3 regions of the Marinomonas sp. NPDC078689 genome follow, and region 3 is predicted to be linked to each of the others. Evidence: predicted binding sites of a transcription regulator. Region 3 holds the regulator's gene; each other region holds the start of a gene.

Region 1 (5,907 bases), on a different contig from region 3:
TCAGAACCACGGCGTGTACGACTTTGACCGCCGCCACCTCCGCCACCGAAAATGTCACCAAACACATCGCCAAAGATATCGCTAAAACCACCCGCGCCAGCACCGCCGCCGTAGCCGCCGCCTTGACCATTTACACCTTCGTGCCCAAAGCGGTCATACGCTTCACGCTTCTCTTCAGAAGATAAAATCTCGTAGGCTTCTGCTACTTCTTTGAATTTATCCAGAGCTTCTGGATTGTCTGGGTTCTTATCCGGATGGTACTTATTCGCTAAGGAGCGATAAGCTTTTTTGATGTCTTTTTTATCCGCGCCTTTGGCCACCCCAAGAACGTCGTAATAGTCTCTTTTGCTCATCGCTGGCATTCCTGAATAGATAAAGTCTGAATTGAAAAATTTGAATAGATATCCGTGTATCTGCGCCCCTATTCACTGGTCTACAAATAGCAAAACACGGTCCTAAAACCGTGTTCGCTATAGCAACCCTTAAAACTAGGGTGACGAAAAAAAGCGTTACGGCTTATTTTTTGTCGTCTTTTACTTCTTCGAATTCAGCGTCTACTGCATCATCCTGAGCTTTACCAGAAGCGGCTTCTTCAGCACCTGGTTGAGCGCCAGCTTGAGCACCTTCTGCTTCAGCGTACATCTTCTGAGCTAAAGAGCCAGATGCTTGAGTCAACGCATTGGTTTTCTCTTCGATCTTCTCTTTGTCGTTAGATGTTAACGCTTCTTCAAGTTCAGTGATCGCTGTTTCAATCGCTGTTTTCTCTTCTTCTGTTGCTTTATCGCCAGCATCAGTCAACGTTTTACGAGTCGCGTGGATCATGCCATCTGCTGTGTTGCGAACCTGTACAAGTTCTTCGAACTTGCGATCTTCTTCCGCGTTAGCTTCAGCATCCTGAACCATTTTTTCCACTTCTTCATCGCTTAGACCAGAAGATGCTTTGATCACGATAGACTGTTCTTTGCCTGTCGCTTTGTCTTTCGCAGACACGCTCAAGATACCGTTGGCATCAAGATCGAAGCTTACTTCGATTTGTGGCACACCACGTGGAGCAGGTGGAATGTCAGCCAAGTCGAAACGACCTAGAGATTTGTTCTGAGACGCTTGTTTACGCTCACCTTGCAATGCATGGATAGTCACTGCATTTTGGTTGTCTTCAGCGGTCGAGAAAGTTTGCGATTTCTTAGTCGGAATCGTTGTGTTTTTCTCGATCAAGGCCGTCATTACACCACCCATAGTCTCGATACCTAGAGACAGTGGAGTCACGTCTAGAAGAAGCACGTCTTTTACATCACCAGAAAGTACCGCACCTTGAATAGAAGCACCGATTGCTACGGCTTCATCAGGGTTTACGTCTTTACGTGGCTCTTTACCGAAGAATTCAGTTACTTTCGCTTGCACAAGAGGCATACGAGTTTGACCACCAACCAAGATAACTTCGTCGATGTCAGAAGCAGAAAGGTCTGCGTCTTTCAATGCTTGGCGGCAAGGCTCAAGAGAGTTAAGAACTAGCTCTTCAACCAAAGACTCCAACTTAGAACGAGTCAATTTCACGTTCAAGTGTTTAGGACCTGATGCGTCAGCCGTGATGTAAGGTAAGTTCACTTCAGTTTGTGAAGAAGAAGACAATTCAACTTTCGCTTTCTCACCCGCTTCTTTCAAACGTTGTAGCGCTAGTGGATCGTTGTGTAGATCGATACCAGTGTCTTTCTTGAACTCAGCCGCTAGGAATTCGATAACGCGCATGTCGAAATCTTCACCACCTAGGAAAGTATCACCGTTTGTAGACAATACTTCGAATTGCTTCTCGCCATCAACGTCAGCAATTTCGATGATAGAGATATCGAACGTACCACCACCAAGGTCATAAACCGCGATAGTAGAGTCGCCGCTGCTCTTGTCTAGGCCGTAAGCCAATGCTGCTGCTGTTGGCTCGTTGATAATACGTTTAACTTCTAGGCCTGCAATTTTACCCGCGTCTTTTGTTGCTTGACGCTGAGAATCGTTGAAGTAAGCAGGAACCGTGATAACCGCTTCTGTTACTTTCTCGCCTAGGTAATCTTCAGCTGTTTTCTTCATTTTCTTAAGAACTTCAGCGGAAATTTGTGGCGGTGCTTTCTTCTCGCCTTTAATTTCTACCCAAGCGTCGCCGTTATCCGCAGCTACGATTTTGTAAGGCACCATTGAGATGTCTTTTTGTACCACTTTGTCTTCAAAGCGACGACCGATCAAACGCTTAACCGCAAACAAGGTATTGGTTGGGTTGGTGACAGCCTGACGCTTAGCGGATTGACCCACTAATACTTCGCCATCTTCTGCAAATGCAACGATGGATGGTGTGGTGCGATCGCCTTCAGCGTTTTCAATTACGCGAGCTTTTTCGCCATCTAGTACAGCAACACAAGAGTTTGTTGTACCTAAGTCAATACCAATGATTCTACCCATGGTGTGTCTCTCCTATAAATTCGTTTATTTCAATGATAATTCTGTATTTGGGTACGCTTTTGAGCTTTTCAACCGATCAGTGTCAAAAAAATGACGGTCTTTATGCTGCGCTCGAAACAACGACCATCGCTGGGCGTAATAAGCGGCCATGAAGCGTATAACCCTTCTGCACAACATCCATCACGGTGTTCGGCTCTAACTCAGGGTTTGGCACCATAGTAATGGCTTGGTGCAACTCTGGAGTGAACGGTTCGCCATGTGGATCAACTTGCTTCACTTCAAAGCGAGCCAAGGTTTCCAACAAGTCTTTCAACGTTAACTCAACACCTTCACGAACCGGGTCAGATTCGCCAGTCTCAGGCGCGGACGTTAGCGCTCGCTCAAGATTGTCAGCGACATTGATGATAGATTTGGCGAATTTTTCTAGGCCAAATTTATGCGCTTTCTCAACATCTAGCTCTGCACGTCTGCGAACATTTTGTGCATCCGCTTGAGCACGAAGTGCCGCTTCTTTGTACTGCGCGGCTTCTTCCAATGCTTTAGCAAGCTCTTCACTTTCAGGCGTTTCTTCTAGAAGCTCTGCTTCAGGCTCTAAAAGCTCTTCTGTTGCTTGATTTTCTGCTTCGCTATTCAAATCTTGCTCCGCTTCTAAATTAGAATTTTTTTGCTGATCACTCATTTCTTCACTCCAAATAACAGAAAGTATTCTCTAACTGTGTTGGCTATATGGGGCCAGCTTTTTACCTTTCAACAGTAAAACCTCATAAATTTAATGGGAATGGCAAGAAGATGTGAATACAGAGGCAGAGTGATGGCTAAGATCACAATAATAACCTGTTGTTGTGCTAAAAATGACAGTGAACAGAATTAACAGAACTGGCTCAATTTCACCTTCCTTAGGCTCTGAATAATGATCTTTTCGACTCATTAGGCACGACGGTGCGCGGTTTAATTGTATTAAATCCACATTAATTTTCTTCTCCTACTTGTCAAAAAATGACAAACTACTGTATAAATAACCATATAAAATTTTTTCCTCATGTGGAGCGTATTATGCTAACAAGCATCGCTATATCCAATTTTGCCATTGTTGACACCTTAGATTTGGAATTCAAAACAGGCATGACTGTGATCTCCGGTGAAACCGGCGCCGGCAAATCCATTATGGTAGACGCCTTGTCGCTTTGCTTAGGTGGCAGAACCGATGCTGCGGTGGTTCGACACGGGGAAAAAAAGGCCGATATTAGCGCGACGTTTGATATTACGCAGTACCCTCATGTATTCAATTGGCTAGAAGAGCGCGATCTAGATCAGGATCAGCACTGCATATTACGCCGCGTTATTAGCAAAGAAGGTCGTTCTAAAGCTTATATCAATGGTCGCCCTTGTACGCTCTCGGATTTAAAAGAAGCGGGCAGTCATTTGGTCGATATTCATGGCCAACACGAACATCAATCTTTACTTAAAAAGAGCGCCCAGCGACAACAAGTCGACGAATTCGGCCAATTAACGGAGCTCGCAAAACAAGTCAGCCAGCAATACAGCGTATGGCGACAACTAAGAGAAGCCCTCGCCGCACAACAAAACCGCTCTTCTGAACAAGAAGCAAAAATTCAGCTATTGGCGTATCAGTCCCAAGAATTAGAACAACTCGATTTAAAAGAAGGCGAGATTATCGAGCTTGAAAACGAGCAAGCGTTCTTGGCCAATATCGCAGACTCCCAGCAAAAAGCGTATCAAGTCAGCGGCATATTAATTGATAGCGATGAGGGCACCGTTTGCTCATTGCTCAACCAAGCAGTGCAAAGCGCCAGCCAAATAGCCCCCGCAACCAAAGAGCTAGAAGAAGCGCTTGAAATGATGAATGCAGCGCTCATTCAAGCCCAAGAGGCGGCCGACAGCCTGCATCACTATCAAGACACATTAGAGCAAAACCCAGAGCGACTCAGTGAGATAGAGCAACGCCTTACTGACATCTACGACACAGCACGCAAACACAAGGTACTGCCAGAAGCTTTATTAATATTGCGAGAGTCCGTGGACGCTGAGCTGGCCTTGCTGCAAGGCAGCGAAGAAACCATTGACCAGCTCAAAGAAAGCGAAGAGCGCGCCTATGAAACTCTCACGGCGCTCGCGACCACATTGACAGAAAAACGCATGGCAGCGAAAGACCTTCTCGCAAGGCAAGTCGAAGAACAAATACATGGGCTCGGCATGCCCCACGCACGCTTTTTCATTGATTGCCAACCACTTAATCAAGTGTCTGCGAATGGTTTTGAAGACATTGAATACATGATTGCATCGAACCCTGGACAGCCCGCGCAACCATTACGGAAAGTCGCGTCTGGCGGGGAATTGTCACGGATAAGCTTAGGCATTCAAGTCGTCACCGCGCACACCTCAGTGATTCCTACCTTGGTATTTGACGAGGTGGATGTCGGTATAAGTGGAGGGATTGCGGAAGTGGTCGGGCGCATGTTGCGCTCGGTAGGGAAACGAGGACAAGTTTTCTGTGTAACACATTTGGCGCAAGTGGCGGCCCAAGGCAATCAGCATTTGCGAGTGAGTAAGCAAGTAGCCAATGAGGCGACGTCGTCACAAGTGTCTCAATTACAAGATACTGAGCGCACGCAGGAAATTGCGCGCTTACTGGGAGGTCTCGAGTTAACCGAACAAACGTTAGCTCACGCTAAAGAAATGCTTGGTAACGTGCATTTACAATAAAAAATAAGCGGATAAGGGCACTGTGTCATTATCCGCTCATTTTTCTGGGCAGCCCTTTATTTCTTCTTTGGGCGCACGTAAATGATCAAGCTGTGATCTTCAATCTCAAAACCATGCTCTTCTGCGATTTCATGCTGACGTTTTTCAATCACTGGATCAACAAACTCAATCACTCGACCTGACTCCAAGCAAATCATGTGGTCATGATGTTCGCCTTTTGCCAATTCAAATACCGCAGTACCCGCTTCAAAATGGTGGCGCATAACCAAGCCTGCAGATTCAAACTGAGTCAAAACACGATAAACTGTTGCTAAACCGACATCTTCACCTTGATCTAGCAAAGTACGGTAAACATCATCGGCACTGAAATGACGATCACCAGCATTCTCTAGAATTTGTAAAATTTTCACTCGCGGCAAGGTAACTTTGAGTCCCGCTTTCTTTAGTTCTTGATTTTCGCTAGTCATGAGTCATTCTCTATTCGATCTTGTTGATAATTACTTTATCATTAGCATACCTGAGTTAGGATGATACAAATGAAAAAATCAATATTAGTAATATGCGCCCTATTTTCTCTAAGCGCATGCAGTTTATTTCCGCCTCCATATAAGGCTACCGTAACGCAAGGCAACTTCATTACGAAGGAACAGCTCTCTCAGTTAAAAGTGGGCATGACACAATCGCAAGTTATCTACCTGTTAGGAACCCCTATGGTAAGAGATACCTTCAAACCCAACG
Region 2 (5,907 bases), on a different contig from region 3:
TAACCTATGATCGGTTTCATTTATTCATCGGTTACTGGCCTGAAGGTCAGTCTACAAGGTTGAGTGTCGCTGGGCTAATAAAGCCAATCATGCGAGATGCGTGTGATGAAAGTGGTGTTTTTGTAGTGTGTAGGTGAACGCTGCGTTTTCAGTGCCGGATTCCCGTCGTGCCTCCGTTCGTGTTGGTCTACGATTTCAGCTCACAAATGGATGTGGTGTCGTCGATTATTTGGTCTTTGGCTCACATGGCGTCATTTGTTGGTTTGGCTTTCTGTGGTGCTCTGAGGGCTTGCGGTGTGGTGTTTCTTGTTTGGTGTGGGTAACTTGTGGTTTTGTTTGTTTTAGTGGATTAAAAGGCTCTGAATGCACGTTTTGTGGATAAGCTTGTGCTTAACCGGTGTAGTTATTCAGTTTTTTCTTTTTTAGTGTGATGGTGTTTTTCTGTGGATAAGGTTTTGATTGTTTGCTGATGTGGTGAGAAGTATCAGAAAAATCTAAATAGGAATGTCGTATTTATAGATAAAGGATTGATCTATAAAGAAAAGAATTAATGGTGGAGGGAGGTGGATTCGAACCACCGAAACTTTCGTGGCAGATTTACAATCTGCTCCCTTTGGCCACTCGGGAACCCCTCCACAGCAGCGCGGCATATATTATATGCCGCGCATCATCGTGTAAACACTTTTTTCTTATTTATTAAGAAGTTTTTCAAGTTTTGCCTTCATACGCTCTTCAGGAGACAGATTATCGTATGCGTCATCCTGGCGTTTTTGTGGGCTAGGTGCGTTTTTAGGCTTGTTGTTCGGCTTGCTAGCGGTTTTTTTGCTGGCTGGCGCTTTTGCCTTTGAACGTGGTGTTCTGTCGCTCTTAGGACGATTAAAGGTGGTTTTTTCCTTTTTAGGAATCATCGACTCAGGCAATGCTGGCTCGTTGTTAACAGGGGTGCCTTCAAGGTCAATGCGAGGTTGTCCTGACAATAGGCATTTTTTGTACCTGTCAGAGCGAGTGTAAGCGGCTAGGGCGCGTTTCTGCTTGCTGGCATTGAAGTCATCATCAAGAACCATGTCTTTATCGATACCGACCTTCAGAGGTTTAGGCTGGTTCCAATCAAACGCTTTTGGATAACGGTCTTCTAGCATCTTAATTAGGCGGCGGTTATTTTTTTGATTCTTCTGGCGCTTCTTTTGCTCTGGCGTCAGTGTCGCTGCTTCTTGCGTGCTTTCACTTGCTGGTTGTACATCGTTTGTGGTGGTTTCCACTTGGATTTCGTCTTGTACTTCTGGCAAGCCGTTAAGCTCTGGTTGTTGTATTGTCATGTAATCAGTCTGTTCTGTTGTCGTGGTTGTGATGCTGGTTTCAGCAAGAGAGTTCAGCAAGTCAAAGCTCAGTTGATTTTCCACTTCGCTTTTCGGTGCTGGGGTATTTATTGTGTCAGCCGGTACGAGAAGATCTAAAGAGTCTTCAATATACAATTGTAATTGATCTTCAGTCGAACGCGATACCATGTTCTGTAAAAGATCCATTGAGGCGCTACTGCTGTCAGGTGAATTTGCATTCTCCGTTTTCAGTTGTGCGATTTCCTCGTTGGCGGCTTTTAGCTTTTCGATAAGCTGGTCGACCTCAGCTTCGAGTTTGGCGATTAATTGTTCCATACGCAAGGCTCAATTCTATAACGGTGTTAATGGAATGCTTGGGGTGTTTTTCACTCCAATCATTTCTTGCCGTTGAGTATCATTCGGCTGAACGACCGAGATAGTCGGATTACTTTTATGCCATATGAAAGCAGAGGCAGCCAATAAGCAGATAAATAAGCTAGACATTAATTTCATATTGCTTAGAAAGTAAGTCCAGCTCCGACCATCACGTGTTGATCGTATTTGGCGCTGCTACTGTTTAACAGTTTTACAAAGACATCCAATCGACTTGTATTCGATGTTGCAATGCGAAACCCTGCTTCTGGGTAATAAACATTGTCGTCAAAAAAGTCGACACCAAGGCCAATATAAGACCACATTGGAGAGCCTGGTATTATTTGGAATGCAGGGGTGGCGCTGTAGTAGCGGCCACCTAAAGCAATCGCACTTTCAGGGTCATCACCCAATGAAAAAGCAAAACCACCGTACATAGAGAAGTTAGATGGTGTTGTGAATTCCATCATGGTTCTCAGAATAGAGGTTGTGCTGCCGGTATCATTGTCTGTTGAAGGACGAGCGGCCGTTGCTTCAAAGCTCAATAAGCTTGCAACTTGTCCTTCTTCAGCAATTGCGCTTCCGCAGAAGAAAACTAAAGTGGCAAAGAGTAAAGATCTCATTGTTTATTATCCAATTGGTTAAGACGGTTTAGCATCTCAGATAAAGAAGATTCCCAGTTTGATTGCTGTTCAGATTTTTGAGTTAGCATGGTTTCTAATTCACTTTTGCCTTCGCTTAGCTCGTAGTTCTGCATTTCTAGTTCAGAAATTTTCTGACGTAGAGAAGAGATTTCTTCAACAGCTTCGTTAATGCGTTGTTCTAGGTGGTGAAGTAATTCGTTGTTCATTGTGTTTATCCTAAAGTATATAAAATCGCTTTATAAAAATAGCGTTAGTGTGAAAATTACCAAGCAATCACAACATCTTGTTGCTGAACATTTAATATCTGAGCGTCAACGGCAAGCTCACCAATGGAAAAGTTGGGTTGCACTTGCTTGATAGTAACATTGATATTGGCATTATTCAGTTGTGTCTGCGCTGTTTGGTTTTGATTGTGGATTTCAAAGCGACGGTAGACGCTTAGTTTATCGCCTTGTTTAATTCCAGATAAAGAGCCGGCAGAAATATGAACGCGGTTGCCTTCGGTGTGAAATATGCTGGCAATAAAAGGTTGGCAGCGTAGTTTCTCACTGGTATCAATCGCACTTTCTCTTAAGATCTCTCGGACCACTTTACCGTAATGAACCGTCCAGAACTTGGCACTGCCAAAGCCTACACGTGCATTGTCTGCGATGTCCCACTCACCAATTTCGCTGTAGCGTTTTTGGAAAAAGAGTGCGCCGCTGAAACTGTCATAGATGTATAGATCTAGGACGAAGTTTCGTTCTTTTTGGATACCATCCTCTTGATTGTCAGAGGGACTATCGGGTGTTCTTAAATACAGCGGGCTAATGTCACGAATGACGCCGCTGATAATATATTGTACGCCCAGCTGCTGGCCGATACGAGTGACATTGCTTAACGCGCCTTCGTCGTTGATCGCCGATGGTGCATTAATAAGATCTGGGTAAATGGCGACGTTGGTTGCGTTCAAAGCCCGAAGAAAGCCTTGTTTGTTGATCGCATTGGCTAGATCTCTAGGAAGCTCCCTAGAAATATTATTGAGTCGCCCTAAGCTGGCTTGCTCTGGGTCTTGAAGTTTAAAGCCCGTCACGCCGACGGATTTTTGATAGAAGTTGGTCGCTCCATTGCCGCACTGAGAATCGGGTGTGACATTGACGCGAGCGACAACCGTAAGAAAGTCACCTTTGCGCTCTTCATGGAGGATTTTAGCTTGTTGAACGCGTCCAGCACTGCGAATTTGTATGTCGGAATCCAAATCGCCATTTTTTAGCCGATCATTTACGCTCACTCTAGAGCTGGATTGCAGAACGGCTTGTTTGATTGCTTGTTGCGTTGCTCGATAGCGTGCATCGTCTACATCGTCATTATAGACAATGGCCTTCCCGGTTGCGGTAACCGATTGCGCAAAGCTGGGTGCGATGGACAGCACCGAGAGCGCGATAAACAGACAATACTTACGTGTGAAAGACATTATTCAATCGTATAGAAATTAGCAGTGGAATTCGAGCGAGAGGCGTTCACTGTTTTGTAATTTTGGTGTGTCTGACATTGTGGGTTATTGGCAATATTGCTTGGCGAGCTAACGCATTCGCGGAAATTTTCCTGTAATGCCATTTCAACCACTGTTTCAAAGGTGCCATCTTCGTGTTCACGCTGAGATACGACCTTAGCGCCGACAAGGTAGGAGTCGATGTAAGAACGCAATTCGTCGTGTTGTAACACCATGTTATTCAAGGAGCTTGAACCGTCTAATTTCAAACCGTAGACACGTTCAGAAAGGTTTCGGTAAGCATCAAGAGTGGAGCTGCGCAGCGCCATAAGGCGAGCCTGAGACTTAGAAAAACGTTTGCTGGTGCTTACCGCAGCATAACCGGTTGCGTTAACAATAATTGGGGGTTGCTTCACGACGCGGCGAACTTGGCTTTGCGTGTTGGTGTTGAGCAGGCTGTTATTGCCAACGTCGACTGTGTTGCCGTTACAAGGTCCAACTGTGTTGCACTCTTCGCCTGTTCTTTGGAATAAATTCTGACAACCCGCAAGCGCTATACTCATTATGGCGATGGAAAATAATTTAAAACCTGATGTCATAATGGTGTCCCTGTCGTGTTTTATATAAAAAATCATGATAATTCTACGGTATAAAAGTGCATTTAATGGTGTAAAGAAGCAAGAAGCAGGCCACGGCTTGCTTTGATGCATTTTATACGATGCAAAATGTAAACTATTTTGCTTGTTAGCGTCCATGTTTGCTGGTGTAAATAAGCAAATTTCTGCTGTTTTTTTGGGAAATCTATACTTTCTCTTGGTTTTTTCTTTTTTACTTTAAGTGGTGTGGTAGCACAATGGCTCGATTGCGCTAGGTTGTTTTGCTTTGCTAAGTGTGTAGACTGTTTTTATATACAGTGTTTTCCTGAGCGTGACTATGTCTAACCCACGTAAAATTATTCACATTGATGCCGATTGCTTTTATGCCGCCATTGAAATGCGCGATGATCCTAGCTTATGCCAAGTGCCATTGGCGATTGGTGGTTCCTCCCAAACCAGAGGCGTATTAAGTACCGCTAACTATATCGCGCGCTCTTTCGGTGTTCGCTCTGCAATGCCAACGGCGGTGGCAAAGCGATTGTGCCCAGCTTTAATAGTCGTGCCTGGGAACATGGAAAAATATCGCCTTGCCTCGCGGCAAATGCATGCCATTTTTCGCCAGTACACAGACATTATTGAGCCGCTTTCTTTGGATGAAGCCTACCTTGATGTGACGGATTCTGACGCCTGCCAAGGCAGTGCGACGAGAATCGCTGAGCAAATTCGCCAGCAAGTTTTGGCGCAAATTGGTATCACTGTATCCGCTGGCGTGGCGACCAACAAATTCATTGCAAAAGTCGCCAGTGATTGGCAAAAGCCAGACGGCCTAACCACTATTCCCCCAGACCAACAGTTTGAATTTGTCTCGCAATTACCGGTTAAGTGCATTTCAGGTATTGGCAAGGTCTCTCAAGAGCGGCTTGCGGCGTTAGGGGTGTTTGTTTGCTCAGACCTGCAGAAAGTCGATTTCTCTATTTTGCAAAAAAACTTCGGCAGCATGGCTTTTCGCTTGTCTCAATATGCCCTTGGTATTGATCATCGGCCTGTGCAAACTTCCCGTGAGAGGAAGAGTGTGTCTGTGGAACATACGTTTGCCGAAGATCTGCAATCCTTGGAGTCGTGTTTGGCGCAATTGCCTGAGTTGCTCGCGAGTCTCGATCAGCGCATGGCTGGTCGTGGTTTTGATGCCCAAGTGAGCAAGTATTACCTCAAATTGAAATTTAACGATTTTAAGCAAACAACGATAGAGCAAGCGATTCAAAGTAGATTTTCGAAAGAGGTCTTTGTTGCTTTGTTAACGCGTGCCTACCAAAGGCAATCTCGTCCAGTGCGGCTGATTGGAGTGGGCTATCGTTTGTCCGCTCCCGCGCCCCGGCAGCTTGATATGATGTTTGAGTAGTGCTTAAAAAATAACCGCATTTTTATCTTGCTGCTATAGTTACTGAAGTAATGCGGAGGTACTGTCTTATGAATAGAAATCCCAAATTATTAAATGGCTGGAAGCATGA
Region 3 (5,907 bases):
GGCACTCACTTAGGTGGTGTATGTTATAGCGAGGTATTAACCATGTATTCACAACGAATACTTTCGCCAACGACCTTTTCGATTTCTGGAATAAGAAACGCATCGTCTTCACTGGCAAAACTCACCGATTTGCCCATTTCACCGCCACGACCAGTACGACCTATACGGTGCACATAATCTTCTGGGTCTTCCGGCAAGGCATAGTTAACCACCAATTCAATATTATCAACGTGGATACCACGCCCAGCAACATCGGTTGCTACTAATACTTGAATAGTGCCATCTTTAAAGCCTTTCAAGGTCTTCACTCGTTTATCTTGAGCCACTTCGCCAGACAAGATAGCGCAGTTAATGTTCGCTTTTCTCAGCTTCTCATAAAGGTCGCGTGTTTCATCACGGCGATTAGCAAAGATAATGGTTCTTTGATTGCCGTTTCCTTCAATTAGTTGCTTAAGCACCGGCCATTTTTGATCGGCTTCAACCGTATAAATAACCTGATCAATATTCTGATTGGTCGCTTCTTTAGGTACCACAGACACTTCTTTTGGAAAGTAGGTCCACTGTGTCGCCAAGGCTTGAATGTCTTTCGGGAAAGTCGCACTAAACAGCATAGTTTGACGCTTTTCTTTATGCGGCGTCATACGAATGATGCTTTTCACATCGGGAATAAAGCCCATGGATAACATGCGGTCCGCTTCGTCTAAAACCAAACACTCAACATGGCTCAGCAACACTTTCTTATGACGAGCAAAGTCCAACAATCGACCTGGTGTTGCCACCAAGATATCAACATTTTCAGTTTCCAACTGGCGCTTCTGCTTTTCATAACTCATGCCACCAACCAAGGCAACGACGTTCAAATGACTGTTGTCAGTCAATTTAACCGCTTCTTCAGCGATCTGTAGAGCAAGCTCTCGTGTTGGCGCTATGATCAAGCCACGGGCCAAGTTATTGGCTCGCTTTTCAACCAGTGGGTAATCCAAAAAGTCACTGATCATGGCAATCAAAAAGGCCGCTGTTTTACCGGTTCCTGTTTGCGCCTGACCAATCAAATCATAACCTTGCAAGGTCATTGGCAAGGTTTCAGCCTGTATTTCACTGCAATATTCAAAGCCCATTTCTTCAATCGACTTCAAAACACGATCAGGTAAATTTAAATCATGAAAACGTGTTTTACCTTCAACTTCAGGGACCTTGAAGTCATCAATAGACCAGGCTTTACTACCACTACGCGGTGGCGCCTCAACAGCCGGTGAATCAGATGTTTCGTTTACTGATTTCTCTGCGGCAGCAGGATTTCCTGTCTTAAAACGCTTATTAGAACGACGTGGGCGTTTGGCTTTTGGTTTTTGCTCTGATGTAGTTTCTGTCTTTTGGTTTTCCATATTGGAATCTATATGCTTCTTATGTATTTTACGTTTATGTATCTTTGCGTGGAGTGTACCTAAATGACAGGCCTTTATCACCCCTTGCTTTTCGTAAGTTATTGTTGTCGATAAGGTGGCAGACTATTTATTAGCTGCTGTCCATAGCGTTTTGTTCGTAATCGTTTGTCTAAAATATGAATTTCACCGGAGTCGGTCTCACTGCGCAATAAGCGCCCTGTCGCCTGCACCAATCGCAATGACGCATCCGGAATGGTGATTTCCATAAAGGGGTTACCACCACGTTTTTGAATCCACTCGGCAAGCGTCGCCTCAACGGGGTCATCCGGTACTGCAAAAGGAATCTTGGCGATGTAAACACAGGTCAAATAATTCCCTGGTAAATCCACCCCCTCCGCAAAACTGGCCAAACCAAACAGCAGGCTACCTTTACCAGCATCAATGCGCGCACGATGGGAATCTAAAATCACCCGTTTCGATTGCTCTCCTTGCATCAGCAGCACTTCTTGCAAACCTGGTGCCAAAGACTGCGCAACTTCTTCCATTTGACGACGCGAAGAAAACAATACCAAACTGCCTTTTTCCTTATCCACTTGCTTATCAAGATACTGGACAATTTCTTTGGTGTGCTGTTCCACACGATTCGGTTCGTTTTCCATGTCTGGAATCACCAACAAACCATGCTTTTGAAAGTCAAAAGGGCTCAATACGCGCAGGTATTCGCTTTCTTGAGGCACCCCAGAACGCATATTGAAGCGATGAAATTGATTCAGCGCTGTCAGTGTAGCCGAGGTCACAACGGCGCCAAAACACTTATCCCAAAGCTGCTGACGCAAGGTGTGCGCCGCCAAGATTGGCGAACCACCCAGCTCAATATCCTGCTCCATGCCCTGCCCTGTGACCACTAACCAACGCGCATTAGGCGGGTACTTTTGATCATCCACGGCAGAATAAAGTCGCCACAACTCAACACACTGCTCCAGTCGGCCTAAAATCACCCCCAAAATCGGCTGCCAAGTTTCGGCCGTTTCGGGCGTCACTCCCATCCCTTCATTTTGTTTGGTCTTTTTACACTCATCCTGAATACTTTCAATATTATTGAAGAGTTTTTGGTATGAGGTCTGCAAACTATACGCCAGCTGGCGCAACTCATCGGGAATAACCCCAAATTCAAAGCGATGCTGATTGTTATCCTGATCCAAGCCCAAACCTTGAATATAAGGCGCTAAACCTTGTTGTGCATACTGAATAAAATTCACAATGGCTTGGATTTGCTGAGGAATTTTAAGCAACAACTGCCCGGTCAAACTGACATCGTCGGTCAACTCTTGCTTTAAGTTCACCAGATTTTTTTCTAACTGTCGTAACCAAGTAATACTTTGCTGCAAGCGCACTTCATGACGGAAATGACCAATGGCTTTATCTGGTAGGTGATGTCCTTCATCAAAAACATAAATCGTTTCTTTAGGCGGCGTTAGAATAGCACCGCCACCAAGGGAAAGATCCGCCAACACCAAATCATGGTTAGCAACAATCACGTCGGCATCTTCAATCTCACCGCGGGCTTTGAAAAATGGGCAAGCAGAATAATTCGCACAATTGCGATTGGTACACTGCTGATGATCCGTGGTCAGACGGCGCCAATCCTGATCGCGGATAATGCCTTCCCAGTTGTCTTTGTCGCCATCCCACTCACCTTTAGACAAGGCAAGATCCATCTCTTGATAAAGCGGCGTATTCACATCATCAACCTGCAAATGCTGCTCAAACAAACCGGCAAACATGTCTTCCATGCCCTGCTCTTCTGTGCTCAAAAACCCTTCAAGGTTATTCAAACAAAGATAGCGCCCACGCCCTTTTGCCAAGGTGTATTTAAAGCTTAAAGCCGTGTGTTCCAGTAAATTAGGCAATTCCTTGTGCAGAATCTGCTCTTGCAACGCCACGGTAGCCGTCGAAATAATCAACTTGAGGCCACGCGCCTTCGCAATCGGAATCGCCGCAAGGCAATAGGATAAAGTTTTACCCGTACCCGTACCGGCCTCAACCACAGCCACGTGCTTTTCACCTAAGCGTTCACCTTCGCTGTCTTGTTTAATATTCCCCAAGGTGCGAGCGATCGCGCCGATCATCTGACGCTGACCAACCCTAGGTTTATGGGACTTTGCTTCCAGTGAGGCGCGGTAAGCAAGATGAATTTGTGTTTTTAGTTCGTCTGAAAGCATTTAAATTATTGAGTATCTTGAATAATGCTGTATATAATAACAGTTACTGTATAAACAACCAGATGGCGCTATGATTAAATTAACCAACAGACAATCTGACGTACTAGAAACCATTCGCGAATTTATTAGCGAGACTGGCTTTCCTCCGACACGCGCAGAAATCGCCAGCCGCCTAGGATTCAAATCCCCTAATGCCGCTGAAGAACACCTGAAGGCTCTTGCCAAGAAAGGCGCAATCGAAATGCTTTCTGGGGCATCACGCGGCATCCGCTTACTTGAAGAGCCAGCCCCCGCCGAAAACATCGAGCCTGGGCTGCCTGTTATTGGTAAAGTCGCCGCCGGCTTCCCGATTCTTGCCCAAGAAAACATTGCGTCTCACGTCAATGTTCCTGCCGCCATGTTCTCACCTAAAGCAGACTATCTTCTGTCTGTCTCAGGCACCAGTATGAAAAATATTGGCATTATGGAAGGCGACTTACTTGCCGTGCACAAAACAACCGCCATACGAGACGGGCAAATCGTTGTTGCGCGCATTGGAGAAGAAGTCACTGTAAAACGCTTCTTTCAAAAAGGCAGCATTATCCGCTTAGCACCAGAGAATGAAGATTTTGACGACATCATTGTGGACTTAGAAAGCGAAGAGTTTGCCATTGAAGGACTCTCCGTTGGCGTCATTCGCCAAACCATCTAACTAAGCCAGCAAAACACAAAAAAGGCGAAGCAAACACTTCGCCTTTTTTAATGGAGAATTTTTGGCCTTAGATCCATATCGTCTAGATGTTCTGTTTCATCGCCAAACGTTGGCTCTTCTGAATAAACAAAATCAATGCCGGCATGAAACATACATTTAGCCAATTCAAAATAACGTTCTTTAAGATAATCTTTAGTATCGTCCGAAATGCTCAATGTGGCCAAAGGCTCGGTCGTCTCGCCTTCGTCGCCCACCGGACGTAACACAATATCACCGTTATCCAGCTCAACTATTTCGAGATAAGATTCTTTCATATTTAATACTCTGAGGACTCTTCTCTAAAACGCAACACCAACTCCGTCAGCTTTGATAAAAACAAATTAATCGATGCGCCGTCATCTCCACCACGACCAATCAAATTTGCCTCACTGGCTTTCGCAAACATCGATGAACGACATTCGAATTGAACCAAGTAAGCTTGCTCCAATTGATTTAACCAAGAATTTGGCTGTGACGACAAGTCTTGCAATTCTGCTAATACAGGCACCACAACACCGTTAGCTTGCGCTTCTCTTAGTAAACTCTCTAGCTGCAAGCCAGAGGCGAGCTGGTACGCCAGACTCACCTCTTGCAACAAACCATTCAGCGCACTTCGCAAATGAAAGATGGCCGCGCTTTCTAGCCCTACGCTCAACCAAGACTCATTTCCGTCTTGGCTTTGGCGTAGGAAGCGACGCGCCGAATCTAATTTTTGGTTGGTGAGACTCGCCGGAGTCGCCGCACTCATTTCTTTTTCTTCCCTTCTTCGATCACCCACTGCTTACCAACATAAAATGCTTTCCAGCCCGTTGGTTTGCCTTCTTCCTCGGTCATCACGTATTGTTCTTTGGTTTTACGACTGTAACGAACAATGGTCGGGCGTCCTTCTGCATCCATCACTGGCGCAGTAGAGAAAAAGTGATATTTAGGGTCAATTTGTTCCATGTAAGGCAACAACTCTTTCACCAAGGGTGCTCGAGTTTCTCGCTTACGTGGAAATTGGCTCGCCGCCAAGAACAGACCAGTTGCCCCATCGCGCAGCACATAATGGTCTTCTACTTTCTGACAAGCAAGGTCAGGCATAGGCACAGGGTCCATTTTCGGTGGCGCCGCTTCGCCGCTTTTCAGCAACTTACGCGTGTTTTTACAATCTTCGCTGGTACAGCCAAAATACTTACCAAATCGTCCAGTTTTAAGCTGCATCTCTGAGCCACACTTGTCGCACTCAAGCACAGGACCATCGTAGCCTTTAATTTTAAAGGTACCTTCTTCCACTTCGTAACCTGGGCAAGTCGGGTTATTACCACAGACATGCAGCTTACGATGTTCGTCCATCAAGTAGCTGTCCATTGCAGAACTACAGATACTACAACGGCGCTTGTTAATCAGTGCTTTAGATTCCGCTTCGTCGTCATCAACGGCCACGGCTTCTTCACCACGAGTTAGATTGATCGTTGCTTTACAACGCTCTTTCGGTGGTAATGCGTAACCAGAACACGACATAAACACACCCGTACTCGCGGTACGAATCTGCATTGGACGTGAACAAGTCGGACATTCGATGTCCGTT

The links. Region 3 encodes LexA, which represses DNA repair genes until DNA is damaged. Its sites were predicted from a motif close to TACTGTNTANNTANACAGTA; they were not measured.
Region 1: the regulator LexA is predicted to act here: its motif matches at 3,451-3,470, upstream of recN (DNA repair protein RecN).
Region 2: the regulator LexA is predicted to act here: its motif matches at 4,700-4,719, upstream of dinB (DNA polymerase IV).

The regions. Positions count from the first base shown of each region.
Region 1 covers NZ_JBITUJ010000001.1:39,486-45,392, reverse strand. Annotated here, with positions in the region: gene dnaJ (molecular chaperone DnaJ) at 1-353, opposite strand, end outside; gene dnaK (molecular chaperone DnaK) at 517-2,445, opposite strand; gene grpE (nucleotide exchange factor GrpE) at 2,546-3,124, opposite strand; gene recN (DNA repair protein RecN) at 3,499-5,169, shown strand; gene fur (ferric iron uptake transcriptional regulator) at 5,226-5,636, opposite strand; gene ACIGBN_RS00170 (outer membrane protein assembly factor BamE) at 5,706-5,907, shown strand, end outside.
Region 2 covers NZ_JBITUJ010000009.1:87,167-93,073, forward strand. Annotated here, with positions in the region: gene ACIGBN_RS14545 (hypothetical protein) at 168-323, shown strand; tRNA gene ACIGBN_RS14550 (tRNA-Tyr) at 552-635, opposite strand; gene ACIGBN_RS14555 (ProQ/FINO family protein) at 690-1,652, opposite strand; gene ACIGBN_RS14560 (hypothetical protein) at 1,668-1,820, opposite strand; gene ACIGBN_RS14565 (hypothetical protein) at 1,835-2,311, opposite strand; gene ACIGBN_RS14570 (cell division protein ZapB) at 2,308-2,538, opposite strand; gene ACIGBN_RS14575 (flagellar assembly protein T N-terminal domain-containing protein) at 2,595-3,785, opposite strand; gene ACIGBN_RS14580 (LPP20 family lipoprotein) at 3,785-4,402, opposite strand; gene dinB (DNA polymerase IV) at 4,737-5,798, shown strand; gene ACIGBN_RS14590 (hypothetical protein) at 5,867-5,907, shown strand, end outside.
Region 3 covers NZ_JBITUJ010000003.1:254,451-260,357, forward strand. Annotated here, with positions in the region: gene ACIGBN_RS07415 (DEAD/DEAH box helicase) at 24-1,385, opposite strand; gene dinG (ATP-dependent DNA helicase DinG) at 1,484-3,607, opposite strand; gene lexA (transcriptional repressor LexA) at 3,678-4,298, shown strand; gene ACIGBN_RS07430 (hypothetical protein) at 4,346-4,612, opposite strand; gene ACIGBN_RS07435 (DUF6586 family protein) at 4,615-5,085, opposite strand; gene topA (type I DNA topoisomerase) at 5,082-5,907, opposite strand, start outside.